DNA from 4 places in the Guyparkeria sp. SB14A genome. Region 1 is predicted to be linked to each of the others. Evidence: predicted binding sites of a transcription regulator. Region 1 holds the regulator's gene; each other region holds the start of a gene.
The links. Region 1 encodes FliA, which starts transcription of late flagellar genes. Its sites were predicted from a motif close to GCTAAAGTTNNNNNNNNNNCNGCCGATA; they were not measured.

Region 1 (7,147 bases):
AGCGCTGCACCATCGCCAAGGTCCGCAGCATCCGCTCGAGGCCCTTGAGCGCGAGGAATTCGGTCTGCACCGGCACGATCAGGAACTCGGCCAGCGCCAGGGCATTGACCATGGTCACGCCCAGGATCGGCGGGCAGTCGATCAGGACGTAGTCATAGTCGTCGCGGATGCGGTCGATCGAGCGCTTGAGCACCAGCCCCATGCCGTCACGCATGCCGAGCTGACGGTCGAGCGTGGCCAGCGCCGTGGAGGCCGGCATCAGGCTGATGCCGTCGAACGCGGTGGGGTGCACCACGCGGGCCGGGTCGAGCGGCTGGCCCTCGGCGGCCGACTTGAACAGCGAGTAGACACTCGCGCCCGGGGCCTCGGGTTCCATGCCGAAGTAGACGGTCATGGAACCGTGCGGGTCGAGGTCGACCAGCAGCACCCGCTTGCCTTCGCGGGCGAGATGCCCGGCCAGGCTGACGCTGGTGGTGGTCTTGCCCACCCCGCCCTTCTGATTCGCTACGGCCCAGATCTTCATCGCAATGCCCCTCCGATCGCCGCGCCGATCTGCCCCAGGGGCAGGATCGACTCGGCCAGGTTTGCCTTGGCCACGGCCGCCGGCATCCCGTAGATGACGCTGGTCGCCTGATCCTGCGCCCAGACATGACCGCGCGCCGCAGTGACCTGACGCGCCCCTTCGGCGCCGTCGTCCCCCATGCCGGTCAGCACCACCGCCAGCAGGTCGTCCCCGGCCACGCGCGCGGCCGAGGAAAACGCCAGGCTGACGCTCGGCCGGTAGTGTTCATCGGCAACCGGGGCGCGCAGGTTGAGCTTGTAGGCACCGTGCCGTCCGGCGAGCTCGCCGTGCTTGCCACCCGGGATGACGTAGGCGGTGCCCGGGCGGAGCACCTCGCCGTCGGAGGCCTCGATCACGCGGATCGGCATGGAGTCGTTCAGCCGCTGGGCGAACGGGCCGGTGAAGGCGCCGGGCATGTGCTGGGCGATCACGATCGGCACCGGAAAGTCCGTGGGCAGCTTGCCGAGCACGGCCGGCACGGCGGCCGGGCCACCGGTCGATGCACCGATCACGACCAGGCCCTGGCGGCTGAGAAAGCCGCTGGGCGCACTTCGCCCGCCGCGTTGTCGCGGTTCGGAAGCCGCCGGAGGGGTCTCCGAACGTGCCCCGGCACCAGCCCCCCCGGAGCCGGACTCGCGCTGCGAGCGCAGCGCCAGCATACGTACCCGCGAGCACAGCCGCCGCCCGGAGCGGGCCAGCGTATCCTCCGGGTCGTCGCCGTTCTTGGGAAAAAAGTCGACCGCGCCGGCATCCAGCGCATCGAGCGTGGCCTCGGCCCCGGCCTTGGTCAGGGCCGAGAGCATCAGGATGGGGGTCGGGCAACGATCCGTGATCCGTCGCACCGCCGAGATGCCGTCCATGATCGGCATCTCGACGTCCATGGTGATGATGTCGGGCTTGAGTTCGCAGGCCTTGAGCACGGCCTGACGGCCGTTTGACGCCTCGCCCACCACTTCCAGGCGCGGGTCGCTGGAGAAGACCTCACGCAGCGCACGGCGAAAGAACAGCGAGTCGTCGACGATCAGAAGGCGGATCGGCATCGGTCAGGCCACCGAACGCAGGCGTTGACGACCACGGCCGGTGTTGCGGCGCACCATGCCCGGCAGGTCGAGGATCAGGGCGATGTGTCCGTCGCCGGTGATGGTCGCGCCGGCAAACCCGTCGACCACCCGCAGGAGCTCGCCCAAGGGCTTGATCACCACTTCTTCCTGGCCGATGACCGAGTCGACCACCAGGGCCATCAATTGCGCGCCATGCTGGACCATGACCACCTGGTCGGTCTCGCAGCGCGTGCCCGGCTTTTCGCCACGCAGGGCCAGCCAGTCGGTCATGCGGAACAGCGGCACGGCGCGGTCGCGCACCGTGATGGTCGACTGGCCGTCGACCACGTTCACTTCCTTGTCGGCCATCTCGAAGATCTCGTTGACCACCGACAGCGGGATGGCGTACTTGCGACCGGAGACGATCACCATCAGCGTCGGCAGGATCGCCAGCGTCAGCGGTACCTTGATGTTGATCTGGGTACCCTCGCCCTGCACCGAGTCGATGCTGATGGTGCCCGAGAGCTTGGTGATCGCGGTCTTGACCACGTCCATGCCCACGCCACGACCGGAAATGTCGGAAATCTGGTCTTTGGTGGAAAAGCCCGGGTGCAGGATCAGCTCGAAGCATTCCTGGTCGGTGAGGCGCTCGGCGGTGTCGGGATCGACCACCCCCTTCTCCACGCCCTTGCGACGCAACACCTCGGCGTCCATCCCGGAGCCGTCATCCTGGATGGACAGGCGAATGTGATCGCCCTCCTGCGCGGCCGAGAGCAGCACGGTACCCGCGCGATCCTTGCCGTTCGCCTCGCGGTCGTCCGGCATCTCGATGCCGTGGTCGACCGCGTTGCGTACCAGGTGGATCAGCGGGTCGGCCAGGGCCTCGACCAGGTTCTTGTCGAGGTCGGTGTCCTCGCCCTCGAGCTCGAGGTTGACCTCCTTGCCCAGCGTGCGCGCGGTATCGCGCACCACCCGCGGGAAGCGGCCGAACACCTTCTTGACCGGCTGCATGCGGGTCTTCATCACCGCGCCCTGCAGGTCGGAGGTGACCATGTCGAGCGTGGCGATGACCGAGGCGATCTCCTCGTTCTCGAAGGTCGACTTGAGCGTGTTCATGCGGTTGCGCACCAGCACCAGCTCGCCCACCAGGTTCATGATGCTGTCGAGCCGTTCGGTATCGACACGCACGGTGGTTTCCACCGGGGCCTTGTGGGCGTCGGCGCCCTTGGCCTTGGCCTCCGGCTTGGTGGACTCGGCAGGCTTTGCCGCCGGCTTGGGCGGTTCGCTCTTGGCGGCGGCCGGCTGCGGCGACGGCGCGGGGGCAGCCGCCTCGGCCGGCTCATCGGCCTTGGGGGCCGCGGCCGTCGGCCCCTTGCCCTTGCCGTAGAGCCCGTCGAGCACCGCCTCGAATTCCTCGTCGGTGATCTCGTCGGAATCCGCGGCGCTGCTCGCCTCCTCGGCGTTGTCGGCATCCGCCTCCGGCGTCGGCGCCTGGAACTTGCCCTTGCCGTGGAGTTCGTCGAGCAGGCTCTCGAACTCCTCGTCGCTGATCAGGTCGTCGGCGCCGCCGCTTGCCGACGGGGATTCCGACTCGGCAGCATCCAGGTCGGCGAGCATGCGATCGAAGGCGTCGTCCTCGTCGGCCATGGGCTCGGTGGCCGGGGTGGGTTCGGCGCGCGCGGAGGCCTCGCTCGGGGCGGGCTCGGCCGGGGCGGCGGGCGCGGGGGCGTCGTCCTGGTGGGCCAGCCCCTCGATTTCCTTGAGGAAGGCCTTGGAGACGTCTTCCGGGTACTGGCCGCCACGCAGGGCGTCGAACATGTCGTTGAGCACGTCGATCACCTGCAGCATCACGTCCATGATGCGGCTGTTCATGGTGATCTCGTGGTTGCGCAGCAGGTTGAAGATGTCCTCGGCGCGGTGGCAGACCTCCACCAGCGGGTGCACCTCGAGGAAGCCGGCCCCGCCCTTGATGGTATGGAAGGCGCGGAACACCGAATTGAGCCGGTCGGCGTCATCGGGCGACTGCTCCAGCTCGATCAGCTGCTGATCCAGCCCGTTGAGCAGCTCACCGGCCTCGATCAGGAAGTCCTGCAACAGCTCGTTGTCGGGTTCGAATGCCATGCTTGCCTCTCATTCGCTCGGTGGCGTTTCCCTGTGGGCGCCACGTTCCTGCCCGGCCGTGCCGGACGGGCAATTTTCTCGACCGGCCGGGTCAGAACCCCAGGCTGGCGAGTAGGTCGTCGACGTCGTCCTGGTTCTTGACCACGTTGTCCCCGGCGTTGGGCAACTGCGGCCCGACGCCGTCCTCGGCCCGCTCGACCGGGGCGGACCTGCCGTCCTCTCCCTTGGCGCCGCGTACCGGGGCGGTAATCTGCAACAGCCCGACCAGCTTTTCCTCGAGCTGCTCGAGCAGGTCGATCACCCGCATCAGGAGCTGGCCGGACAGGTCCTGGAATTCCTGGGCCATCATGATCTCGGTGAGCTGCCCCTTGAGGCGCTCGCCGCAATTCGTGGTCGAGTCGAGGTAACGCGTCATCGAGTCGACCACGCCGCCCAGGCGAGCGTTATCGGCCTCGCTCGCGGCGACTTTAGTCAGCTCGCCCTTGAGTCGCTGCGAGCGATCGACGATCTGCTCGGCAGTGGGCGTGGCTTCCTCGGTGATGGTCAGGGTGCGCGTGGCCGCCTGCTCGGTCAGGGTGATCACGTAGCGAAGGCGGTCGCGCGCGTCCGGCATCTCGTCCTCGGCCAACGCGCCCAGGCGCTCGTCCTCGGCGAAGCTCTTCAAGGTGTCGTGCACCTCGCGGGTCATCCGCCCGACCTCGTCGAAGATGTTGCCCGAGTAGGCAGCCGTGAGCTCGCCGATCAGTTGCGCCTCACCGGCCGAATCCTCGTTCTCGATCGCTTCCACCAGCGCGCGGGCATCGGCCAGGCGCTTCTCGCGACCGACCACCGGCTGGAAATCCTGCTCTTCTGTTTGAGTCATCCCGCGCCCCTACGATTCGACGCGTTCGAAGATCTTGTCGATCTTCTCCTTGAGGGTGGCCCCGTTGAACGGCTTGACGATATAGCCGTTCACGCCCTCCTGGGCGGCGAGCACGATCTGCTCGCGCTTGGCCTCGGCGGTCACCATCAGCACCGGCAGACTGGCGAGGTTCGCATCGGCACGGACCGCCCGCAGCAGGTCGATGCCGGTCATGCCGGGCATGTTCCAGTCGGTGACGAGAAAATCGAAATTGCCCTGCTTGAGCAGCGGCAATGCCGTCTGGCCATCATCGGCCTCCTCGATGTTCGTGAAGCCAAGCTCCTTGAGGAGGTTCTTGATGATCCGGCGCATCGTGGAGAAATCGTCCACCACGAGGATCTTCATGTTTCGGTCCATTTTCGCCCCTGGGATCGTTTGTCAGTACCAGGCAGGTTGCCTTGTTCGGGTTGCTTGATAGGGTCTATCGGCGCCGACCGGAAATAATTGAGCCCGTCGCAGCAACGGGCGCGGTATCGGTCGGCTATTTCCAGGCGTTCATCGCGGTCTTCAACCGCATGATCGCCTTGTTGTGGATCTGGCAGACGCGCGACTCGCTGACGCCGAGCACCGCGCCGATCTCTTTCTGGTTGAGTTCCTCGACATAGTACAGGGACATCACCAGTCTTTCCCGTTCGGGGAGCTCGTCGATGCAGTCGGCGAGATCGCGCTGGAAGTGATCCTCGGCCAGCGCCTCGTCGGGTTGCCGGCTGTTGGGATCGGCGATGTCGAAGGTCTCGTTTTCCGATTCGCCGCCGTGATCGAGCGAGCCCACGTGCACCGAGGAGGAATCGGTGAGTGCGGCGTGGTACTCGTCGAGGGTGATGCCCATGCGCTCGCAGACCTCGGCATCGCGCGCCTCGCGCCCGGTCTCGGACTCGATCTCCGCCACGGTCTGGGCGATCTCGCGCTGGCGCCGGTAGACCGAGCGCGGCGCCCAGTCGTTGCGACGCACCTCGTCGAGCATCGCGCCACGGATGCGCAGCCCGGCGTAGGTCTCGAACGACGCGCCCTTGTCGCCATCGAACAGGCGCGCGGCATCCAGGAGCCCGACCATGCCGGCCTGGATCAGGTCCTCGGCCTGGACGTGCGAAGGCAACCGGCCGAGCAGGTGGAAGGCGACCCGCTTGACGAGATCGGCGTGCTTGGCGACCAGTGCTTCGGTCGATCCGGCCTGAACGTTCTGATACATGGCGCGTGCATTCATAGCAGGTTCTCGGGGTCCAGCTCGGCGTTGTTCACCAGTCGCTCGACGAAAAACTGCAACTGCCCCTGCGGCCCGCGCGGCACTGGCCACTGGTTGACCTTGTCCGCCATCGCCGTGAACGCCCGCGTCGACTTCGCCCCGCCGTAAAGCTGCACGACGGTCTTCTGACGCTGCACCGCCCGACGCAGGTAATCGTCGAACGGCACCGATCCCATGTGGGTGAGCGTCACGTCGAGAAACCGCTTGGCCGCCACCGAGAGCTTCTCGAACAGCCGCCGCCCCTCGGCGGCATCGCGCACCATGTTCGCGACCACGTGGAAGCGGGTGACGTCGTGCTCGCGCGATAGCACCTTGATGACCGCGTAGGCATCGGTGATCGAGGCGGGTTCGTCACAGACCACCACGACCACCTCGCTGGCCGCCTCGGCGAAGCGCACCACCGAGTCGGCGATGCCCGCGGCCGAATCGACCACCAGGGTGTCGACCGGCCAACGCATGCCGGAGAAGGCCGAGATCAACCCGGCGTTCTCGGCGGGCGTCAGCCCGGCCATGCTGGCCACCCCGCTGGCCGCCGGCAGGATGCCGATGCCCTCGGGGCCTTCGAGCATGATCTCGTCGAGGGTCGCCTGCCCGGCGAGCACGTGGGACAGATTGCCCCGGGACTGTAGACCAAGCAGGACGTCGACGTTGCCGAGCCCCAGGTCGGCATCCATCAATACCACCCGGTCGCCGCTGCGGGCGAGTGCCACGGAAAGGTTGACCGAGACGTTGGTCTTGCCCACGCCGCCCTTGCCGCTGGTCACGGCGATCACCCGCACCGGGCGATTGGCGTTGGCGTGGCGCGCCCCGTCGGCCTGGTCGTGGCCGCTGACGGGTTGGGTTGTCATCCGGCTTGATTGAGCATCCACAGCGGATCATCCCGGTCGGTGTGTTCGAGTTGTGACTGCCCCATTTCCAGGGCCTGCTTGATCAGGTCGGCGGCCTTCGGGAACCAGAGGTCCTCCGGCACGCGCTGACCGACGCCGGCGCAGACCAGCGGCAGCCGGTGCGGCTCGCCGTCGGCCCCGGCCAGCGGGCGGACCAGGGCGGCGAGCCCGCCGCCGAGCAGGACGGTCTCGTCGAGCTTGGTCAGCACGGTGCCGTGCAGCGGCAGGCCGGCAAAGCGTTTCTTGACGTCCTCGAGCGCCGGGTACTGGGCGTTGGCGGACAGCACCAGCAGGAGCTTGACCGCCTCGCCCGCGCCCATCAGGGCCTCGAGCTTCTGCATCATGCGGAAGTCGCGCTGCGACATCCCGGAGGTGTCGATCAGCACCAGGTGC
Region 2 (7,147 bases), on a different contig from region 1:
GATCCTCAACCACGACGAGATCAAGCGCCACATCGGCACCACCGGCATGGACAATCTGCTGACCGAGTTCGGCAAGAAGGTTGAGGAGCGGGTCGGTGGTCAGGGGCTGGTCGCGCGCCACGGCGCGTTCTCCTTCCTGATCCTGCTGGGACGGCTCGACCGCCACGGCACCGCCGAGTTGGCCGAGGTGCTCAACGAGCTCGCCCGCGATTACGTCTACACCCAGGGCACCACCTCGGTGACCGTCTCCACCTCGGCGGGTTATCTCGTGCTCGACGAGAACTCCCCGCCCAATGCCGCCGAGCTGGTCGACCGGGTCGAACGCGCATCCAACCGCGCCGCGCAGGAAGGCAAGTACCAGGCCCGTCTGTACGAGCCGGATCTCAAGACCGCCTCGGAGCGCGAGCAGGACGAGGCCTGGGCGCGCAAGATCAAGACGGCCCTGCGCGAAAGCCGATTCTCGCTGGTGTTCCAGCCGATCGTTTCGTTGACCGGCGATCGCGAGATCAGTCGCTACGAGGTGTTCGTGCGCATGCTCGACGAGGACGGCAGCCTGATCTCGCCGGCCGAGTTCCTCTCGCAGGCCGAGCGCGGCGACCTGATCCAGTCGATCGACCGTTGGGTGGTGCTTTCGGCGGTCAAGCAGATCCACAACGGCGTCAAGAACGGCGAGAAGCCCAAGCTCTACATTCGCATCAGCGACGCCTCCCTGCATGACCCCGAGTTCACCAAGTGGCTGACCCAGCGTCTGCAGATGACCCGTCTGCCGGACACCTTGCTCGCCATCCAGGTGTCGGTCGACAAGGCCGGCCACGCCTTGCGTCACCTGGCGGACATGCAGCAGGCGCTGCATCCGCTGGGCGGCGAGCTCATCCTCGACGGCTTCGGTTCCGGCGACGACGGTTTCCGCATCCTCGACCACCTGCCGGTCTCGACCATCAAGATCGCCCGGCCGCTGTTGGAGCATTTCGCCCAGGAGAGCGCCAACCAGGATCGCGTCGGCGAGGTGGTCAGGCACGCCAAGGACGCGGAGATGGCGGTGATCGTGCCCAACGTGGAGAACGCAGCCAGCCTGCAGATCCTCTGGCCGATGGGCGTGGATTTCGTGCAGGGCGACTTCATCCAGGCGCCGCAGGAAAGCCTCGAGTTCGACTTCGCGCAGTTCTGACCCTCGCCGCGCCGCCCTGCAAAAGGGGGTGGATCCGGGCTACCATTGGCGCCGCCCGGCACGCGCCCGGGTGCCCCATCCACACCCGAGAGCCGACGCCGTGACGGACGCCGACCAGCCGCTTGCCCCGCCCCTGCCGACCACGCTGCCCACCGACCGTATCCTGGTGCAGGGCCTCGAGTTCGAGACCATCATCGGCATCCTGCCCGCCGAGCGGGAGACCCCGCAGCCGGTGCGCATCGATCTCGTCCTCGAGGTCGAGTCGTTCCGGCAGGCGGTGCTCAGCGAACACATCGACCAGACGGTCGACTACGCGGCCGTCTCCCGGCGCGTCACCGAGATCGCGCGCGAGGGACGCTTCCAGCTGGTCGAGACCCTGGCCGAGCGCTGCTGCGAGGTGCTGCTGACCGAATTCCCCATTCGCCGTGTCACGATGCGCGCGATCAAGCCGCACGCCCTGGCCGAGGCGGCCGGCGTGGGGGTCGAGATTACCCGTGAAATGACGCCGGAGGCGGCGGCCGGGGAGGGCGCATGAGCGCCGGATCTCGCCACGAAGGGTTCGAGCTGCCGGCACCGTCACCGGCCGACCAGGCCAAGAGCCTCGCGTTGATTGAGCCGCTGGTCGAGCGGATGCATGAGGGCCCCATCCCGTTCGCCGAGTACATGGCCACCGTGCTCTATCACCCGACGCTGGGCTACTACGGCAGCGGCCAGGTCGCCTTCGGCGTGGGCGGCGATTTCATTACCGCCCCGGAACGCTCGCGTTTCTTCACCCACGGGCTGGCCTACGAGTGGCACCAGGCGCAGGCCGCCGGGCTGGGCGGCGAGATCCTCGAAATCGGCGCGGGGTCGGGGCGTCTGGCCATCGATCTCCTCGACCGGCTGGCCGCGGACGAGGCGCTGCCCGCGCGCTACACCATCCTCGAGATCTCCCCGGCACTGGCCGAACGCCAGGCCGAGAACCTGCGCGCGTCATTGCCACCGGCGGTGGCCGAACGCGTGCGCTGGATCGATTCGTGGTCGGATCTGGGGTGGTCGGGCGGCATCGTGATCGCCAACGAAGTGCTCGATGCCATGCCGATGGAGCGCTTTCGCTGGTGGCCGGGCAAACCGGAAACGGCCGAGCGCCTGTTGGTGGGCTTCGACGGCCAGCGATTCGTCTGGGAGGAACGGCCCGCCGACGAGGCGTTGCGGGCCACGGTCGAGGCGATCGGCGCGCGCATCGAACGCCCCATCGTCACGCCGCGCGAGACCGTGCTGGCCGAATACAACCCGGATCTTGCCGGCTGGCTGGGCGAGATGCACGCGTCACTCGACGCCGGTGGCGAGACCTGGATCTACCTGTTCGACTACGGCAGCCACACCGCCGATATCTACCGAGCCGATCGCGACGAGGGCACGCTCAAGTGCCACTACCGGCACCTGGCCCACGAGGATCCGTTCGTCTACCCGGGGCTGCAGGACATCACCGCCTGGGTGGATTTCCAGGCCGTCGAGCAGGCCGCGCGACAGGCGGGGTTCGCGATCGACGGCGAGCGCAGTCAGGCGCAGTGGCTGCTGGGCACCGACGTGCCACAACGGGTCGAGCGCGAACTGCAGTCCCGCGATTCCCTCGCGGATCAGGCGCGTCTCGCACAGGAATTCCGCGAATTGGTCATGCCCACCGAGATGGGCGAGCGGTTCCGGGTGATGCGGCTGCGTCTGGATCAGGCCGAGGCAGGCGCCTCGTCGAGGCGTTGAATCGCCCCCGATTCGCCGTGTTCCAGCCAGTCGAGCAGGGCGGGCATCACCGCGCAGGGCGGCTGGCGGTCCTGGGTGAGCTCGCCGGGGAAGCGCGCGTGGCGCAGGCGGCTGTTGACCGCGCCCGGATCGAAGCCGGTGATCCACACCCTCGGCGTCTCCGCGGCCCACTGGCGGATCATCCGCTCGATGCCGGCGTGGGCGATGTCATGCGCGCTGCCGTAGGCATCGGTGCCGCGATCGGTGAAGAACAGCACGCGCGGCCGACTGGCGCGCTCCAGCAGTGGCCATGCGCTGCGGGTGAGGGCAAACGGCGCGGTGAGGTTCACGTGTAGGCTTTCCTGGAACTTCATCAGGTCGGCCTGGGCGAGCGGGGCGAGTTCGCCGGCCGTGCCCATGGCATGCACCAGCAGGTCCAGGCGGCCGAAGGCCCGCTCGATTCCCTCGACCAGCGTGGCGTAGTCCTCTGGCGCGGCCCCGGAAAAGTCCACCGGCTGGATTACCGGCGGTTCGCCGCGGACCTCGGCAGGCACCTCGGGCAGCACCCGTTGGTTGATGTCGTCGGCCAGCCGGTCGAGCTGATCGAGCTTGCGTCCCAGCAGGATCACGGTCGCGCCGCGGGCGGCCAGCGTCTGTGCGGTGGCGGTGCCCAGCGCGCCGGTCGCGCCGTTGATTAGCACGACCTGCCCGGCAAACGAGGTATCGATCGGCGTGTCGGTGGAAGGGGAGTCGGTCATCGGGATGTCTCGGCAAGGTGAGCCCGCCATCATTGCCATGATCGGGCCGGAAAGGGTCGGGTTAGCCGTTGGGGTTACCAGGAGGCGCGCCAGGCAAGCCACCACTGGCGCACGGGACTGATTTCAACGCGGCCGCCGGTGAGTTCCGCGGGTGTTTCCTGCATCAGGCGCAGGTGCTCGAGGTCGACGGCGCGCAGAATGCGGAACAGACGCGGCGGTCGGCCACTCGCCGGCCAGTCGCTCAAGCCGGCGCGAATGCGGTCGAGTTCCTCGCGGAACAGGGCCTCGCGATCGGCCGGCGCCGGTTCGCGATAAAGGTCGGCCTCGTCCAGGCCGAAGCGATTCAGCGTGTCCTGTGGCAGGTAGACGCGGCCGATGCGCGCATGCCGCCCCAGCAGCCGCGCGCGGTCGAGCCGACCATGCCAGCGCCCCAGCCGTGCCGCGGCCTCGATCTGCTCGGCGGGCAGGGCCAGCAGGCGGCCGTACAGGGCGAACAGGCTGGCGTAGCGCGCGTCGAGAAAGGCCTCGAGGTCCGCCTCGCCGGCAAAGCCCTCGTATTCGAGCTCGATGCGCGCTGCCCCCAGACGCTCCTCCAGCCGGCCGACCAGCGGCGAGTCCTCGCGACGGGCCTCTTCGCCCAGGCCGACCTCGTCGAGCCCCGCGGCGAGCGACTGGATGACCGGGTGCTCGGCCCGCCCCTGGGTCATGCCCAGCAGCGCCTCGCGCCACCAATCGAGCTTGGCCATCGCGACCTGCGGTTCGCTGACCGTCTCCGGGATCTCGGCCAGCGAGACGTCCAGCGCGCGCAGGGCCGTCACCGCCCGCTGTCGGGCCGGGGATAGCTTGAGGCTGGCCAGCCGGAAGGCGCTGCCTACCGGACGGGCGAGTCGCTCGCATTCGGCGGCAGCCAGGTGGGGCTCGACCGAGGGGCGGGTGGATTCGGCGTTCATGGGCGCCGATTCTACCAGTTCCCTGCCTTCTGCCCGGGATCGCCCGGCGCGAACCGTCCCCCCGGATCGGCCAGCGATGGCCCCTCAAGAAATCGTCCCACTGACCGATAACCGATCAGGCGTCTATCCTGTTGCGCCATCCACTTCGAGCCAGGTGCCATCCAATCATGAGTCAGCCCAGCATCCTGCGTCGCCTGAAATGGTCCTTTGTCGGCATGGGCGTTGTCATGGGAGCGATCTTCCCGGTATTCGCGTCGTTCTTCGTCGAGTTCCGCGAGGGCATGCTGGGCTGGTTCGTGGTCGGTTGCCTGGGCGCCGGACTGACCGTGGGCTTCGTCAACTACGGGCTGGCCCACCTGATCCTGTTGCGCCGCATGGGCGCGCTGGCGCGTCTGGCCGGGGCCGTGCGCGACGGCAACCTCACCGAGAAATGCCAGATCGTCAGCCATGACTCGCTCGGCGAGATTGTCGCCAGCGTCAACGGCATGATCGACCAGCTGCATGCCCAGATGGGGAACCTCAACCGCAGCAGCGAATCGCTGTCCGCCGCCGCCGGCAGTCTGGATGAGAGCGTGTCCAGCGTGATGACCGCGCAGGGGCGGGTCCAGGCGCAGCGTGAGCGCACGCTCGGCGAGGCGCGCGAAGTGGCCGACGGCGGCGGGCGACTGGTCGAGGCAATCCTCGAGGCCGGTCACCAGGCCGGCGAGATGCAGTCGCGGGCCGAGCAGACCCGCCACGAGGTAGGCGAGAGCGTCGCCTCGATCAGCCGTTCGCAGCAACGCGTCGAGGAAACCGCGGCCCTGATCACGTCGCTGGTCGCTGCCCGCGACCGCATCAGCGGCATGACCGCGACCATCGATGCCGTGGCCGAGCAGACCAATCTCCTGGCCCTGAACGCCGCCATCGAGTCGGCCCGGGCGGGCGAGCATGGTCGCGGTTTTGCCGTGGTTGCCGACGAGGTGCGCAAGCTCGCCGGGCGCAGCGCCGAGGCGGCCCGCGAGATCGGCCTGGTGATGGAATCGCTGGGGCGTGACGTGACGGCCGCCGACGAGAAGATGCAGGAGGCCAGCCACTACTCCGCGGATGCCGAACGCTCCCTGCAGACCGCTTCCGGCGGGCTCTCCGAGATGCTCGGGGCGGTGGCCGACACGGTCAAGCTCACCGACGAGGCGGCCAGCCACGGCCAGCGTCACCAGGCGGCGATCGAGCGGCTCACCGAGGACCTGAATTCGCTGATCGAGGTGGTCGAGCGCAATGCCGAGACCATGCAGTCCGCGAACCAGGCGGTCGACTCGGTCAATCGCGAGGCCGAGCGCCTCGCCGGCCAGGTCGCCCGTTTCCGGCTCTAACCCGGGATCGGTCCGGTCCGGGTGCTTGTCACCCGACCGGCGTGGCGGCATGCTGCCGATTGAGCCGGCATGACGCGGCCGAGTGGCGTTCTGCCAAGGTGGCCGGTTGCCGATGCCGTTGGAGACCCCGAACCGATGATAGGCCCATGAATCGACGTGACGTGCTCAAGGCCGGTGGGGCGGGCTTGCTGCTGGGCGGGGCCGGCTTCCCGGCGATCGTGCGCGCCCTGGATCGCAAGCCGACCTTGCGGGTGATGGGAACGCACGTCACCCTCCAGGAGCCGATCCGCCGTCGCGCCGAGGCCGAGCTGGGATTCAACATCGAGTTCCACCCCGGCGGCAGCGCCGAGGTGCTGCAACGGGCGGCCACCGATCCGGGGTCGTTCGATCTCTACGAGCAGTGGTCGAACAGCATCCGGGTGCTCTGGCAGGCCAACGCCATCCAGTCGATTGACGTCGAGCGCCTGACGTACTGGGACGAGATCAACGATCTCCCCAAGACCGGCCGCATCACCCCGGATTCGCCCATCGGTCGGGGTGATGCGCCCCACAAGCTGTTGTTCGTCCAGGAGGATGGCCGGCTCGGCGCCACGCCCTCCGGCCGGCTCAGCTTCCTGCCCTACGTTCACAACGCCGACTCCTTCGGCTATGACACGCGCGCGATCGCGCCGGGCATTCCCTACGAGACCGAGAGTTGGGGGTGGTTGCTCGACCCGGCGCATCGCGGACGCGTGGCGGTTGTGAATGCGCCCAGTATCGGCTTGTTCGATCTCGCCCTCGCCGCCGAGGCGAACGGGTTGATGCGCTTTGGCGAGATCGGCCGGATGACCCGCGAGGAGATCGACGACCTGTTCGCGCTCCTGGTGGACTTCAAGCGCCGTGGGCATTTTCGCGGCGTGTGGTTTTCCGTGCCGCATTCGGTCGATCTGATGGCGCGTGGTGAGGTGGTGATCCAGAGCATGTTCTCGCCCGCTGCGGCCCAGCTGCAGGGCATGGGCATCCCTTGCCTCTACGCGGCGCCACGGGAAGGCTACCGCGCCTGGTTCGGCGTAATGTGCCTGTCCTCGGCCGTGGACAGCGAGCGCCAGGCGATGGCCTATGCCTTCATGAACTGGTGGCTGTCGGGCTGGCCGGGGGCATTCATTGCCCGACAGGGCTACTACATCGCCAACCCGCAGCGTTCGCGCCCCTTCATGACCCCGG
Region 3 (7,147 bases), on a different contig from region 1:
AAGAGAAGCAAGAGCCATGCCCAGTTGGTTCTGGCGGAACACTTCGGCGACCGACTGCACCAGGAAGATCGACTGTACGTCATCATCGGCAGCGATTCCGGCCAGCTGCTGCGCTATATCCGCGAACACGCCCCCATGCCGCGGGGGAGTCGCTGGCTGATCATCGAACCCGAGGACATTCTCCAGACGCTGCGCCAGAACCCCGCCATCAGTGCGCTCTGTGATGATTTCGTCCAGCTGGTCGGCTTCAACGAATGGCAGGAACAGGCCGCCCTGCTGCAACTGCCGGCCTACTTCCGTATCGACGGCGTCAGACTCGAGCGCTCGCTGGGGGCGCTCGACGGCACCGATCCACAATATATCGAGCTGACCGCCCATCTCGATGCGCACCTGACGGCCGAGCGTTTCCGCAAGACAGCCGAACTCAACCTGGCTCCCTTCATCGAGCCCAACATCCTCTCGGCACCGAATTTCCACGGGGGTATCGACCGATTCAAGAACCTGTTTGCCGGCCAACGTGCCGTCATCATCGCCGGCGGCCCGTCACTTGACGACCAGATCGACTGGCTGCTCGAGCATCGAGACACCCTGTTCATTATTGCCGTTTCCCGGGTCAGCGGCCGACTGCAGGATGTCGGCATCACGCCGGATATCGTGGTCACCGTGGACCCGTTCCCGATCAGCCTAACGGTCAGTCGTCAAATGTTTGACTTCCCGGAACAGACCGTTCTGATGGCCAGCAGCCATCCCTACCCCCGCATTACGAATCGCTGGCCACACTCCCTGTTCTGCACGGGGCCGTTGGTCCCCTGGCCGGACGACTCCGTCAACGACCGGGATGCCCTTTCCTCGGCCGGCCCGACGGTGACCCACATGGCCGCCCAGCTCGCCGGCTACATGGGGTTCAGGGAAGTCATCTTCTGCGGGCTAGACCTGTGCCACACGCCGGACGGACGCACCCACGCGGCGGGAAGCAGCGAGGCCTCCGCCGGGCCCATCATGGAATTCAGCGCTCTCCCGGTCGTGACCAACAGCGGTGAGTCGGCCTGGACCACGCCGGACTACTTTGCCGGCATCCAGGCCATGTCGGAAATTGCCGAACAATCCAACACCGTCCGATTCATCAATCCGAGCACCAATGCTGCCGTGATCGATGGCATCGAACACGTCCCGCTGGACCGCATCGCCGTCCCGACAACCGCTTTCGACCGTGATCCGTTGGACCGCATGCGGCAAGACACGGACAACGAGGCACGCAAACGCCACCTGAACGCGCTGGCCGAAAGCCTGGAGACCATCGAAAATGACCTAGGCAAGGTGGCCAACCTCGCCCAACTGGGTCTCGAATCAAACCAGGCGTACTTCAACCTCACCCACCCTGACCGGCAGAAACGCCACAAACGCCGCATGCAAGCCATCGACCGGCTTTTCGAAGGCCGGTTCAGGCGTGCGGCGCGCTTGGCCCAGCAGGCGGCCAAACGAGCCATCATGCGAACCGCGCTGCCACACGACTTCTTTGCACTCGACCGCCACCAGGCCGAGAGCCTCGCCAGCCAGTACTACGATGCGATTCGGGAGCAAGCGCGCCGCCTGACCGGCACAATAGCACTTGCCCGTGAACGGGTGGCCACCCGCTTGCTGGAGCATGACCAGAACGCATCCGCGGACGAAATCGCCCGCCGATACGTCGAACACGACGAACCCGAGCGTGTTCGTTGGCTTGAAGCCAATCGAGCCACGGTCGCATCCTCGGCTATCGAACAAGCGCAGTCGAGCTACGCCACTCTTATCGACGGTTTGCTCGAGAAGGATCGACAACGTAACTGGGAAAAGCGTTCGCCAAGAGCCTCCCTGCGACAGATCGAACGCCTGTTTTCGAGTAGAAAAGCGGAAGGGTTGCGGTCGCTGGCGGAATCATTGGATCGACACCAGGACGCTGAAACGGCCCGACCCTACGCACACTATGCGCACGGTTTGAAGCACGAGCTGGACGGGGAACTGCCCGAGGCGGCCGAACAACATGCTCGCGTGATCGATCAGGTGGACACGCAGCACGACATCGTCCTGCTGGAGCACGCGCTGCTACGCCTGACGCATATCAACCTCGAGGCAAACGACCCCGCCACGGCACTGACGGTCTTGCAAACCGCCGCCAGTATCAATCCGGGCCACTGGCGACTCGTGGCTCGACTGGCCCTGCTGGAAAATGATGCAGAAACCGGCATCACCGCCCTGACGCGCCACCTCGAGCAGTTCCCGGGCGACGTGGAGCGGGTCAAGCAGATGGTGCGCCTGTTCGTGGCGCTGGAAATCCCTGACGGGGTCCCGTTCTGCGAGCAGTATCTGCCCTACTGCGCGCCGGCCGCCCGGCTCGAACTCGAGGCATTCCTGAAAGACGCCCGAAACGCTCTGGAATCACCCGGCGAGTCAAGCTGAGACAAAAAAGCCGCCGTCCTCGCAGGACGGCGGCTCGTGCAAGTGCGGCACGGCCGGCGGCGCCGGTTAGGAAGCCTGGTTCTTCAGATAGGCATCTGCTGCGCGGTGGCGTGACAAGCGTAACTCGGCTTCACCGTCCAACTGATGCCGGGTTCGTTCGACCAGGCTGAAGAAGCGTTCGAACCGGCCGAGCCAGTCCGACTTCAGGGCAATAAGCCTCGGGTCGCCAAGCTGTTGGCGCGATTCCGCCTCAAGCACCAATTCGGCAATCTGCGACTCGGCCCGATCGAGGCCGTCGGCCATCTCGCTCAATGCCTCTTCCTGGTGCCCCGCCTCGAGAAGCGAGGCGATCTGGTCCAAAGAACGCCCGAGCCCATCGAGCTCGTCGATGAATGAGTCAATCGACACTGCGTTCGTCATACAAGCCCCGTCCTCGGATCAGCGTGGACCCAGTTTCACCGGACCGTACCGGGATGCACCCGACTAGTCGACCCGGTCCTTTCAGCTGGCCTGGGCCATCTGGGCGACCTCGGGCTCGATGGCATCCCAAGCTTCCTTGATATCGCGGATCAGCGATGCCACTTCGTCGAACCCTTCGGCATCGCGCTGGGCACTGGCGTCGAGCAGACGGCGCTGACAGTAGTCGTACAGCTCGCCGAGACGCTCGGCCAGTTCTGGGCTGTGTTCCGGGTTCAAGCCGTCTTTGAGTCCACCGAGGATATTGTGCGCCTTGGTCACGTTGATGCCCTTCTGCTCGAAGTTTCCGGCAAGCATCGCGGCCTTAGCCTGAGCGACCCGCGTGAGAAATCCTTCATACAACATGCCAATCAGACCGTGCGGCGATGCCGACTCGACCTTCGCCTCGAGATCGATGGACTGGTACTGCGCGTAGGGATTGGCTCGCATGACTGTCTCCTGCAATATCTTTTATCTGGCTGGTCGCGCCGAGCGTGAAAACGGGTGACTACCGTTCCTCGCTCTACCCAAGTTAATCGGCCACCGACGCGAAAACTTGAGCCGGTCCAGGCAAAGATCAATCGGCATCAGGAGCCAACGTTGATGCCGATCCGGCTCAGGTAGCTGGCCGACGACTGCATGTTCTGTACGATCTTATCCATCGCGGTGAACTGCGTGGTCAGGCTGTCTCGATAGTTCTCCATACGACGGTCCAGCGCGGCCCGCTGATCTTCAATACGGTCGATCGAGCGGTTGAGACTGTCGGTCCGGTTGTCGATGATGCCGTCGAAACTCAGATACGGCTGCAGCAGCTCGTCCACCTGCTGCGAGAGACCGTTGGTCGGATCCGTCAAGAAGTCCTTGACCGCCTGGCTGTCGCTGTTGAGGGCTTCCTCGGCCTTCGCTTCGTCCAGGGTCATTTTCCCTTCCGAGTCGATCTGAATACCGATCTCGGCCAGATTATCGATAGTGCCCGTTCCGATATTACCGCCCAGCAACGACCGCAAGCCACGGTTGATGCCATTCGCGGTCGCATCGCCCTGCAACACGCCACCCTGCTCGGTCTCCGCGTTGTAGGCGGTCAGATTCCGGTAGGTACTGTTCAGGGCGTTGTACTTCTCGACAAAGCTGTTCAGCGCCTCGAGCACCGGACCGTTGTCACCCTCGACGGCCACTTCCACCTTGGTGCCGGGCTGGGCTTGGTTGAGGTTCAGGGTCATGCCCTCGATCACCCCGTCCACCTGGTTGGTGGAGCTGGTGACCGACAGCCCGTCGATCGTCACCTGGGCATCCTGCGCAGCGGTAAGCTCGGTCAGGTTGGCCGATGCCAGCCGCGAGAGACCGGCGGCATCGGTGTTGTTGCCGTCGTCATCGGTCGCCGTGACGGTCACCGCATTGGCCGTACCCGTCTCCCGCGCGGAGAACACCAGCCGAGCCTCGGTGCCGCCGGCACCGTCGTCGACATTCAGGATCGAGGCCTGCACCGAGTCATTGCCACTCGCGCCGTTGATCTTGTCGCGAATGGTGGCCAGAGAGTCGCCTGCCGCCACGGCCACACTGAACGAGCTGCTGCTGGTATCGAATGTCAGCTGCCCCGAACCCACCGTTGCAGTCGAATCGGCAAAGCCGGCCGAGGCCTGCTTCTGCGCCGTCGCAAGCTGCCCTACCTCGACCTGGTATTTCCCCAGCGCCGTTCCCGGCGAGGCCGTGGCCGTCAGGATGTCCTCGTTGCTGGACGTCACCGCGCGGGAGCGGAAGGTGTCCAGGCTGCGCAGATCGAAGGCAGCGGAGCTCAGCTCGGAGGCTGCACTCTTCAGCTTCGACAGCCCCGACAGCGTGGCCTCATAGGAGGCCTCGCGGCTGGCGAGCAAATTGCGTCGAGGAGCACCCTCTGCCTGAACGAGCTGGCTGACGATGCCCTGGATGTCCAGGCCACTACCAACGCCGGAAATGGAAAGACCGCTGGAACTTGCCATGGTCGTACCTCAAATCAAGAAATGTCTGACAGCAGGCTGCCTGCCGGCAGAACGTCCGAAAGATTCAACTCGCTGAACTCGCGGAGACGTTCACGCATCGCGATGATCTCTTCGGGAGGGATTTCCCGGATCACCTGCTTGTTGGACGGGTCGACCACCTTGACCACCACGTCCCCCAGTTTGTCGTTAACGGAAAAGTCCAGGGCCCTGGGTCCAGGCTTGAGCTTCTCCTGTATGGCCTCGATGGCCTCTCTTAACTTGTCTCTTTCCCCTTCTGCCTGAGTATCGGCACTTTTGGTGCGCGCGACCTCGACAGGTGATGGGTCGGACGAGGGCTTCGGCAGCTCCGATGGAGCTGCCGTCGGCGCCTTCGACTCCATCGGGGTCGATTTTGCCCTTTCTGAAGACAAAAAGGCATCCGGTCCGCTCATCGCGGACGGGATGCCCGTCATGGAAATCTGGTTGATCGAACTCATGGGTTCGTCCTCAAGCATCAAGCGGCTACAGCATACACAAACTCAAATTTTCTCGACTTGGGTTCCGGTGTGACTGTCGGGAATCCGGAGGATCCCACCGCTTTGATGAAAAGGCCGGCTCCCTTAAGGGTCACCGGCCCATCCCATTCCCTATCGGATCTTAGCCGAGGAGGCTCAGTGCCGACTGCGGCGCCTGGTTGGCCTGGGTCAGTACCGAAGTACCGGCCTGCTGCAGGATCTGCGCCTTGGACAGGTTGGCAGTTTCCTTGGCGAAGTCCGCGTCCTGAATCCGCGAGCGGGCAGCCGACTCGTTCACGATGAAGTTGTTCAGGTTGTCGATCGTGACTTCGAAGCGGTTCTGGATCGCACCAAGCTGGGCACGAGTGGTGTCGACCGCGGTGATCGACGCGTCCAGGGCGCTCATGGTGGACATGATGTCGCCGAAGCTGGCACCCGAGCCGATGGCAGCCGCGGTGGACAGGGCTGCACCGATGGTGGTGGAGACGTTGGCAAGGCTGAACACGATCTGGTTGTTGGCCGAAGTGTTCGCGCCGACCTGGAAGGTTGCGCCGTTGGAGATCGCACCGTTCAGAACCTTCTGACCGTTGAACTCGGTGTTGGTAACGATACGGCCCAGCTCGTCCTGGAGCTGCTTGAACTCCGACTGGAGGTTCTCACGGTCACTCGCGCTGTTGGTGGAGTTGGCCGCCTGAACAGCGAGGTCACGCATGCGCTGCATGGTGTCGGTCAGTGCACCCAGTGCACCTTCCGCGGTCTGCGCCATGGAGATGCCGTCGTTCGCGTTGCGAGCGGCGACTTCGGAGCCACGGATCTGAGTGGTCAATCGGCTGGTGATTGCCAGACCGGCGGCGTCGTCCTTGGCACTGTTGATGCGCAGGCCGGTGGACAGACGCTCCAGGGAAGTCTGCAGCTGGTTGTTGGTGTCGCGCAGTGCGTTCTGACCCTGCAGCGAGAAGATGTTGGTGTTAATGACACTTGCCATGATGATAACCCCTTACGACGTTGCGTAAATTCCGGCCCTTGGCCTTTGTTGGACAAGACGCCTTTCAGGTCGCCTTGCTGAGCTTATCGGCTGAGTTGCGAGAAACTTTAGCCTCGATTTTCATCCGATCTTCGCTGGATGCCTTTTCGGCTTTTCTCGGGCTTCGGGCCGGTTGGTCTCGACTCCCGGATCTGGCATCCGTGGAAGGTATCGGCGCCACTCGCGGAAACTTTAGCTTCGTCATCCAGCCGACCTCTCCCTCCTTGCCGCGACCACGTCGACGACCGCTACCGAGGCGTCATAAAGCCGCACTACACTCTGCCAACCACCACATCGAGAACGCGTGCCGTGCCCACCATTCGCCACATGGAAGTTCGTCCTTCCCTTCCGCCTGCGCTCACGCATTTGAACGAGTTGGCAGGCAATCTCCACTACAGCCGCTCACGGGCGGTGCGAGACCTGTTCGATCGCGTAGATGCGGTCACCTGGGCGCAGGTGGAAGGTAATCCGGTGCGGTTCCTGCAATTGGTGCCGCAAGCCTCTCTGGATCGAGCGGCGGACGATTCGGCGTTTCTGGCGGAATTGGCGGCGGCCTGGCGGGGGTTCGAGGAGCACTGCGCCGATCAGCGGGTCGGTGCGCTGGACTCGGTGATCGGCGCGGACGCGACGGTGGCGTATTTCTGCGCGGAATTCGGCTTTCACGAGTCGTTGCCCATCTATTCGGGCGGACTGGGGATTCTGGCGGGAGATCACTGCAAGGCGGCGTCGGACCTGGGCGTGCCGTTGGTCGGCGTGGGGCT
Region 4 (7,147 bases), on a different contig from region 1:
GCGTTCGCCCGGCACGTGGACGAGCGCTGGCTCGCGGCCGGCGCGGCGATGGCGGCGGGCCTGATGCTGGCGGCCAGCCACAGCCTGGTTGCCGAGGGCAGCGCGATCGGTTCCTGGCGGACGCTCGCGGGGATGGCCTCGGGGCTGGTGCTGGTGGTGTTGGCCGATCGCTGGCTCGATCGGCACCACACCCCGGACGTCAGCGACCTGCAGGCGGCGGATGCCAAGAAGGCCCTGATGATCGTCGGCGTGATGACGATCCATTCCTTCGCCGAGGGCGTCGGCGTCGGGGTCTCCTACGGCGGTGGCGAGGAACTGGGAATGTTCATCACGGCGGCGATCGCCGTGCACAACATCCCGGAGGGGCTGGCGATCGCCCTGGTGCTGGTGCCGCGCGGCGTGCCGGTCTGGCAGGCGGCGGGCTGGGCGATCTTCTCCAGCCTGCCGCAGCCGTTGATGGCGATCCCGGCCTACCTGTTCGTGACCGCCTTCGAGCCCTTCCTGCCGATCGGCCTGGGTCTGGCGGCCGGGGCGATGATCTGGATGGTGTTCGCCGAGCTGCTGCCCGACGCCAACCGCGGGCTGTCGGCCGGGCGTGTGGGCACAGTGGTGGTGCTGTCGTTCATGGTGATGTTTGCCTTCCAGCTGGCGATCGCCCACTGACCTCGTTGCCGAGCCGCGTTCCATCACGATGTGCTGATGCGCGGATATGCGATTGCGGTGATATTTTTTCCTGCGAAATCAGTCACTCGGCGTGACATTTTGTGATTGAATTTCCACCTTTTCGTGGGCATGCTTAGTTGACGGAGCCGCTGCACGAATGCCATACCGCTCTGCGGGGTTCGGCATTCGTGCAGGGGTTCCCCAGGTATCGGAGCAGAACGAGGGCAGGGATCATGGAACGCATCAACACTTTCGGCGCCGGCCGGCTGGCACGGGCGGTGGCCTTTTCGCTGGCGGCCGGCGGCCTCGCCGTGCCGCTGTCGGCGCAGGCGGCCGACGTCCCCGCGGCGGTCGCGCAGGATCTCTACGAGAACGGCGGGGTCGAGCACTGGCTCCCCAAGGCCGAGAAGGGCGACATCTTCGCCCAGTACGTGCTGGGTCACATGTACTGCAACGGCAAGATGGTCGAGACGAACCACGAGCTCGGCATGCGCTGGTATCGCGCGGCGGCCGATGCCGGCTTCGCCCCGAGCCAGCTGGCGGTCGGCACCATGTACTTCGAGGGCCAGGGCGTGGAGCGCGACCGGGCCAAGGCGCTCGAGTGGTTCGAGCGGGCCGCCGAGAAGGGTTACGCCCGGGCGCAGAGCAACCTCGCCGCACTCTACCTCGGCGAAGAGGGCGTCGAGCCGGACTACGACAAGGCCCTGCACTGGTACCGCGAGGCCGCCGCTCAGGGTCACACCGTGGCGCGCTACAACCTCGGCATGATGTACGCCCACGGCCTGGGTCTGGACGAGCCGGACTACGTGGCCGCCTACGGCCTGTTGAGCCCGATGGTGGAAAACGGCCACCGGGCTGCCGACGAGCTGATGCAATCGTTCCTCGGCGAGATGGACGAGCAGGAGCTGGTCGCCGCGCGCGAGCTGTCGAAGGAGCTGCGCGCGCAGGATCGCATGCTGGTCGCTCTCGACCAGCGGGCCGCCAGCCGCTGATCACGCGGTCAGGCCTTCCGTAACGAACGGCGCCCGCCATCGGGCGCCGTTTTTCGTTGCGTCTGCCATCTTGGCGTGGGCTCAGAGCAGCGGGGAGGTCAGGCGGGCGAGGTTCTGCGCCAGGATGCGTCCCCGGCCGCGCGCCTTCCAGTCCTCCGGGGACAGCCGAGGGCAGTCGCGCCGGTAGCGTTCGATCTGGTCGGCCAGTCGCGCGGCCGTCTCGCTCGAATAGCACAACAGGCCGAACTCGGCGTTGATCAGCGAGGAGCGCACGTCGAGGTTGGCGCTGCCGACCAGCGAGATGCGGCCATCGCACAGGGTGACCTTGCTGTGCAGCAGCCGGGCCGGGTGGCGGCGGATGGTCACCCCGGCCTCGAGCAGCTCGTCGAAGTAGGATTCCTGCGCCAGTTGCACCAGCGGGTGGTCGAGCGACTCGGGCAGGATCAGCTCGCAGTGCACGCCGCGCCGGGCGGCGGCCTTGAGCGCATCGAGGGTGGATTCGTCCGGGACGAAGTACGGCGTTACGATCTCGACCCGCTCGGTGGCGGCGTGCAGCAGCCCGAGCAGCAGGCGCTGGAGCAGCGGCTCGGGGTATTCGGGCCCGCTCGGCAGCCCGACGCAGGATTCGTGCCCGGCGGTGACCGGTGTCGGGAAATAGCGTTCGGTGTCGAGCAGGAGGCCCGTCTCCAGGTACCAGTCGCCGGCGAAAATCGCCTGGAGTTCGAGCACGACCGGTCCCTCGATGCGCAGCATCAGGTCCTCGTAGCACTGGCCGCGGCGGAATTCCGGGTGCACCAGGTTCATCGAGCCGGCGTAGCCCACCTGCCCGTCGATCACCACCAGCTTGCGGTGATTGCGCAGGTCGAAACGGGCCGACTTGCGTGGCAGCTTGGAGCGCGGGAAGGCCCGGCCCACGGCGATGCCGCGGCGGGCAAGTCGCCGCAGTCCCCGCATGGTCTCCTTCGAGCCGAAGTCGTCGACGATCAGCCTCACCACCACGCCACGAGCGGCCGCCCGTTCCAGGGCGTCGAACACGGGGGCGGTGGCCCGGTCGACCGCCGCGATGTAGAAGGTCAGGTGGACGTGATCGGTCGCCCGGTCGATCCAGTCGACCAGCTCCGCGGCGAAGGCGTCCATCGAGTCGATCAGGCCGATGCGGTTGCCGTCGAACAGCGGGAACTGGCGCCAGCGGCGCACCATCTGGTCCACCGCCGCGAAGCGCGCCGGCAGGTTGCCGCTGCCCTGCGGTTCGGCCCGTGACAGTCGTTCGGTGATCGGCCGCAGGGTCTGCGCGAGATGGGCGATCTTCTCGGCGCGGTCACGCGACAGGCGCGGCCGGCCCACCAGCAGGTACATGACCAGTCCGACGATCGGCAGGAAGAACAGCAGCAGCAACCAGGCGGTCGCGGCGGTGGGCGGCCGGCGCAACGGCACGATGAACAGGGCGGCGAGCCGGATCGTCCACTCGATCAGGACATAGAGCTGAGCGATGGGCGAGTCGAGCGCGTTCATCAGCGCTTGCCGCCCCCCGAGGCGCGCGCCAGCACCCGGTCCATCGCGCGGGTGGTTAACAGGCGCTTGAGCACGGCGAACAGGTAGGTGGGCACCGTCACCGGGTAGCGCGCCTTCGGTCGGCGCGACTCGATCGCGTGGATCACCCGCCGGACCACGGCCTCCGGCGGCAGGGTGAACGGCGCGGCCGGGCCGGGTTTCTTCAGTCGCTCGAGCTGGCGCTCGTAGGCCTCGCGGTGCACCGAGCGCTGCCAGTCGATGTTCGCCTCGAAGGCGCGTTGGGCATTGGCGCGAAAGCGCGAGGTGATCGGCCCGGGCTCGATCAGGGAGACGTCGATGCCGCTGCCGGCCAGCTCCAGGCGCATCGTGTCGCTCAGGCCCTCGAGGGCGAACTTCGAGGCGACGTAGGCCCCGCGGAAGGCCAGCGCGCTCACCCCCAGCACCGAGCTGTTCTGCACGATCCGACCGAAGCCGGCCTCGCGCATCGACGGGATGACGAGATTGGTCAGTTCGAGCGTGCCCAGCAGGTTGGTCTCGAGCTGGGCGCGCAGGGTGTCGCGGCTCAGGTCCTCGACCGCGCCCGGCTGGCCGTAGGCGCCGTTGTTGAACAACGCCTCGATCGGCCCGCCGGCTGCCTCGACCGCCGCGGTATGCCCGGCGCGAATCGACTCGGGATCATCCAGGTCCAGCACCACGGCCGGGATGTGGGCGTGCGGCCAGTCGGCCGCGTCGGCCGGGTCGCGCAGGCTGGCGACCACCTGATGCCCCCGCTCGGCGAGCATCTCGGCGGCCCGTCGGCCGATGCCGGACGAGCAGCCGGTGATCAGGACGCGGCGGGCATGGATGGCGGGGTCGGACACGTAACACTCCTTCGGGTCAGGACGGACGGGCGATTGCGCCTGAGTTCATAGCACTTATACTCCGGGATCAATCCGAATCACATGATTACCAGAGACGAGGTGAGGTTGCATGGCATTCGAGAATCAGGCCACCGTCCAGACGGGGGTCTCCCAGCTCGAGACCCACAAGGTCATCCGCAACACCTACATGATGCTGTCGCTGACGCTGCTGTTCTCGGCGCTGATGGCGACGGTTTCCCTGCTCGCCGGCGTGCCCGGCTGGACCTCCCTGCTCACCCTGGGCGGCGCACTGGTGCTGGTCTGGTTCGTCCTGCCGCGCACGGCCCACTCGGCCGCCGGCCTCGGGGTGGTGTTCGCCATCACCGGCCTGCTGGGTTTCGGCCTGGGCCCGATGCTGAGCCACTACCTGGCCCTGCCCAACGGCGGACAGATCGTGATGACCGCCCTGGGCGGTACCGGCGCGATCTTCCTCGGCCTGTCGGGCTACGCGCTAGTCTCGCGTCGTGACTTCTCCTTCATGGGCGGCTTTCTCGTGGTCGGCCTGGTCGTGGTGCTCGCGGCCATGCTGGGCAACATCTTCCTCGAGATTCCGGCGCTGTCGATGGCGATCTCCGCGGCGGTGGTGCTGCTGATGAGCGGCTTTATCCTCTACGACACCGGCCGGATGGTGAACGGCGGCGAGGATAACTACCTGCTGCTGACCGTCAGCCTGTACCTGAACATCTTCAACCTGTTCGTTCACCTGCTCAGCTTGCTCGGGATGAACCAGAACGACTGATGCCGGTGATCGCTTCTCGGCCCGACCGGGCCGGGGAGGCCGGCGAACCGGGCCCCTTGTCATCGCAAGGGGCCTTCTTTGTATGCGCCGACAGGCGTCGGGGCGTGAAGGAGGGCGCAATGGATCTGTGGATGAAGATCGGCATGGCCGTGCTGCTGGGCGCCGTGCTGCTGTTCCTGCTGCCGCGGGTCAAGCCGATGATGGCGGCCAGCCGGAAGGGTTCGCGCGAGGAATGGCTGGGGGTGGCATTGATCCTGCTAGCCGTGGCCGGGTTCGTGGCGTTCCTGATGAATGCCGTGGGCAGTTGACGGGATTTTGTCGCCATCTTGTCGACGTTGGGGTGCCCCGGGGACAAGGGCGTGGATGACGCCGGTCAACTCGGGCTTCAAGTTTTCGCCCCCGAGGTCGATAACCCGGCTTGCCCACAAGAAACGCGCGGGTATTAGCCCGACCGGATAAAGGCACGAGGGCAGGAGGAGCAGATGCTAGGTTGGTTGAATCGTTTCAGTTTGTCGCAGAAGAACCTGCTGGGGTTCGGGTTGATTCTGGCCCTGATGGTCGCGATTGCCGTGCTCACCATGGTGAACATGAGCAAGGTGGCCCACGAGGTCGAGGAAGTGGTCGAGCGCGGCCAGCCGGCCGCCTTCGCCGCCGACACCATCCGCATCCAGGTCGAACGCGGGGTCGGGGCGCTGGGCTTCTACCTGCAGAGCCATCGCGACGAGGACCTCGCCCGCTTCCGTGACGCGCTGGAAAAGGTCGAGGCCGCGCGGGCCGAGCTGGCGCGCTACCGCGACAACGCCGGCGGCACCCTCGACGAGCAGATCGACCGCTTCACGACCACGGCCGAGAAGATCATCGCCATCTCCGGCGACGAGGCGGCCAACAACCCCGGCATGCAGTACGCCAACCAGAACGCCAACCCCCTGCAGCGCGAGATCTCCGGGCTGCTCGGCCAGCTGCTCAACGCCGAGGAGAACGCCGATGCCAGCCGCTACTCGCGTCGTCGTCTGGTGATCGACCTCGCCCGGCTGCAGGGCGACTGGGGCAACGTGGTCGCCGGCCTGCGCGGCTTTATCTCCTTCCGCTCCCCGGCCCTGCGCGAGAACTTCAACCTCTACGCCAACCAGGTACTCGAGCGCTCGCAGAAGATCGCCGAGGAGTACGACTACCTGCTGACCTTCGAGCAGCTCGATGCCGTCGAGCAGCTCAACGAGAAGCTGCCGCAGTTCATCGAGGCGGCCGATCGCGCCTTCGACATCCACGCCTCCGAGAAGTGGCGCATGGATGCCTACCTGGTGCGCACCGAGCTCACCCCGGTCTTCAAGGAGATCGAGCAGGGCGTCGAGTCGATCGTCGAGCGCGAGCGCGGCCAGATCGCCGAGCGCTCCCGGAGCCTGATGGCGGCGCTGGAATCGACCAGCAACTGGCAGATCGGCTCGGTGATCGCCGGGATCCTGGTGGTCGGCCTGCTGGCCTGGCTGTCGGTGCTGACCATCTCCCGGCCCCTGCAGCACATCGCCGGTCGCATGCGCGATATCGCCGAGGGCGACGGCGACCTGACCCAGCGACTGCCGGCCGAGGGCAACGACGAGATCGCTCAGGTGGGCGCGGCGTTCAACACCTTTGCCGACACCGCGCAGAACCTGGTGCGCGAAGTGGCCCGTTCCTCCGAGGCCATGTCCGAGGCCTCCGAGAGCCTCGAGCGCGCCTCGCGGCGCGGTCGGGAAGGGGCCAAGCGTGAAGAGTCGGCCATCGACTCGCTGATGACGGGCATGGGTCAGACCCTCGAGGCGGCCGAAGAGGTCGCCCGCGGGGCCGAGGAGGCGAGCTCCGCGGTCCAGCAGGCGAACCGCCAGTTGCACGATGGCCTGGGGCAGGTCAACGGCAGTGCCCGCAACGCCGAGGAGCTCGACGAGGTGCTCACCCGTGCCGAGGGCATCGTCGCCAACCTCTCCGAGCAGTCGCAGTCGATCGGCAAGGTGCTGGACGTCATCGGCGCGATCGCCGAGCAGACCAACCTGCTGGCGCTCAATGCGGCGATCGAGGCGGCGCGTGCCGGCGAGCAGGGGCGTGGTTTCGCCGTGGTTGCCGAGGAAGTGCGCTCGCTGGCCAACCGCACCCAGGATTCCACCCGCGAGATCACCGACATCATCGCCCGCCTGCGCGAGGGCGCCTCCGAGGCGGTTGAGGCGATGACCACCGGTCGCGAGGTGAGCAACAAGAGCCTCGAGGCGGTCACCGAGGCCGACCGCATGCTCAACGAGATCGCCACCGCCTTCGAGCGGCTCGAGGACATGAGCACGCGCATCGCCGCGGCCGCCGAGGAGCAGACGGCCGTC

Region 2: a site for FliA is predicted at 4,678-4,705, ahead of FAZ79_RS03355 (methyl-accepting chemotaxis protein). Genes of this name have one in related genera too.
Region 3: a site for FliA is predicted at 3,427-3,454, ahead of fliS (flagellar export chaperone FliS). Genes of this name have one in related genera too.
Region 4: a site for FliA is predicted at 5,189-5,216, ahead of FAZ79_RS04650 (methyl-accepting chemotaxis protein). Genes of this name have one in related genera too.

The regions. Positions count from the first base shown of each region.
Region 1 is NZ_SWAW01000021.1:843-7,989, reverse strand. Features, by position in the region: gene FAZ79_RS08560 (ParA family protein) at 1-523, opposite strand, end outside; gene FAZ79_RS08555 (chemotaxis response regulator protein-glutamate methylesterase) at 520-1,602, opposite strand; gene FAZ79_RS08550 (chemotaxis protein CheA) at 1,606-3,723, opposite strand; gene FAZ79_RS08545 (protein phosphatase CheZ) at 3,815-4,585, opposite strand; gene cheY (chemotaxis response regulator CheY) at 4,595-4,981, opposite strand; gene FAZ79_RS08535 (RNA polymerase sigma factor FliA) at 5,106-5,813, opposite strand; gene FAZ79_RS08530 (MinD/ParA family protein) at 5,825-6,715, opposite strand; partial or broken gene flhF (flagellar biosynthesis protein FlhF) at 6,712-7,147, opposite strand, start outside.
Region 2 is NZ_SWAW01000005.1:20,871-28,017, reverse strand. Features, by position in the region: gene FAZ79_RS03380 (EAL domain-containing protein) at 1-1,168, shown strand, start outside; gene folB (dihydroneopterin aldolase) at 1,269-1,703, shown strand; gene FAZ79_RS03370 (SAM-dependent methyltransferase) at 1,700-2,908, shown strand; gene FAZ79_RS03365 (SDR family NAD(P)-dependent oxidoreductase) at 2,875-3,645, opposite strand; gene FAZ79_RS03360 (squalene/phytoene synthase family protein) at 3,720-4,595, opposite strand; gene FAZ79_RS03355 (methyl-accepting chemotaxis protein) at 4,763-5,944, shown strand; gene FAZ79_RS03350 (extracellular solute-binding protein) at 6,091-7,147, shown strand, end outside.
Region 3 is NZ_SWAW01000005.1:45,132-52,278, forward strand. Features, by position in the region: gene FAZ79_RS03460 (6-hydroxymethylpterin diphosphokinase MptE-like protein) at 1-2,436, shown strand, start outside; gene FAZ79_RS03465 (hypothetical protein) at 2,503-2,856, opposite strand; gene fliS (flagellar export chaperone FliS) at 2,938-3,342, opposite strand; gene fliD (flagellar filament capping protein FliD) at 3,480-4,868, opposite strand; gene FAZ79_RS03480 (flagellar protein FlaG) at 4,883-5,344, opposite strand; gene FAZ79_RS03485 (flagellin) at 5,505-6,347, opposite strand; gene glgP (alpha-glucan family phosphorylase) at 6,714-7,147, shown strand, end outside.
Region 4 is NZ_SWAW01000007.1:47,175-54,321, reverse strand. Features, by position in the region: gene FAZ79_RS04680 (ZIP family metal transporter) at 1-663, shown strand, start outside; gene FAZ79_RS04675 (tetratricopeptide repeat protein) at 897-1,655, shown strand; gene cls (cardiolipin synthase) at 1,737-3,167, opposite strand; gene FAZ79_RS04665 (SDR family NAD(P)-dependent oxidoreductase) at 3,167-4,027, opposite strand; gene FAZ79_RS04660 (Bax inhibitor-1/YccA family protein) at 4,137-4,805, shown strand; gene FAZ79_RS04655 (hypothetical protein) at 4,925-5,113, shown strand; gene FAZ79_RS04650 (methyl-accepting chemotaxis protein) at 5,288-7,147, shown strand, end outside.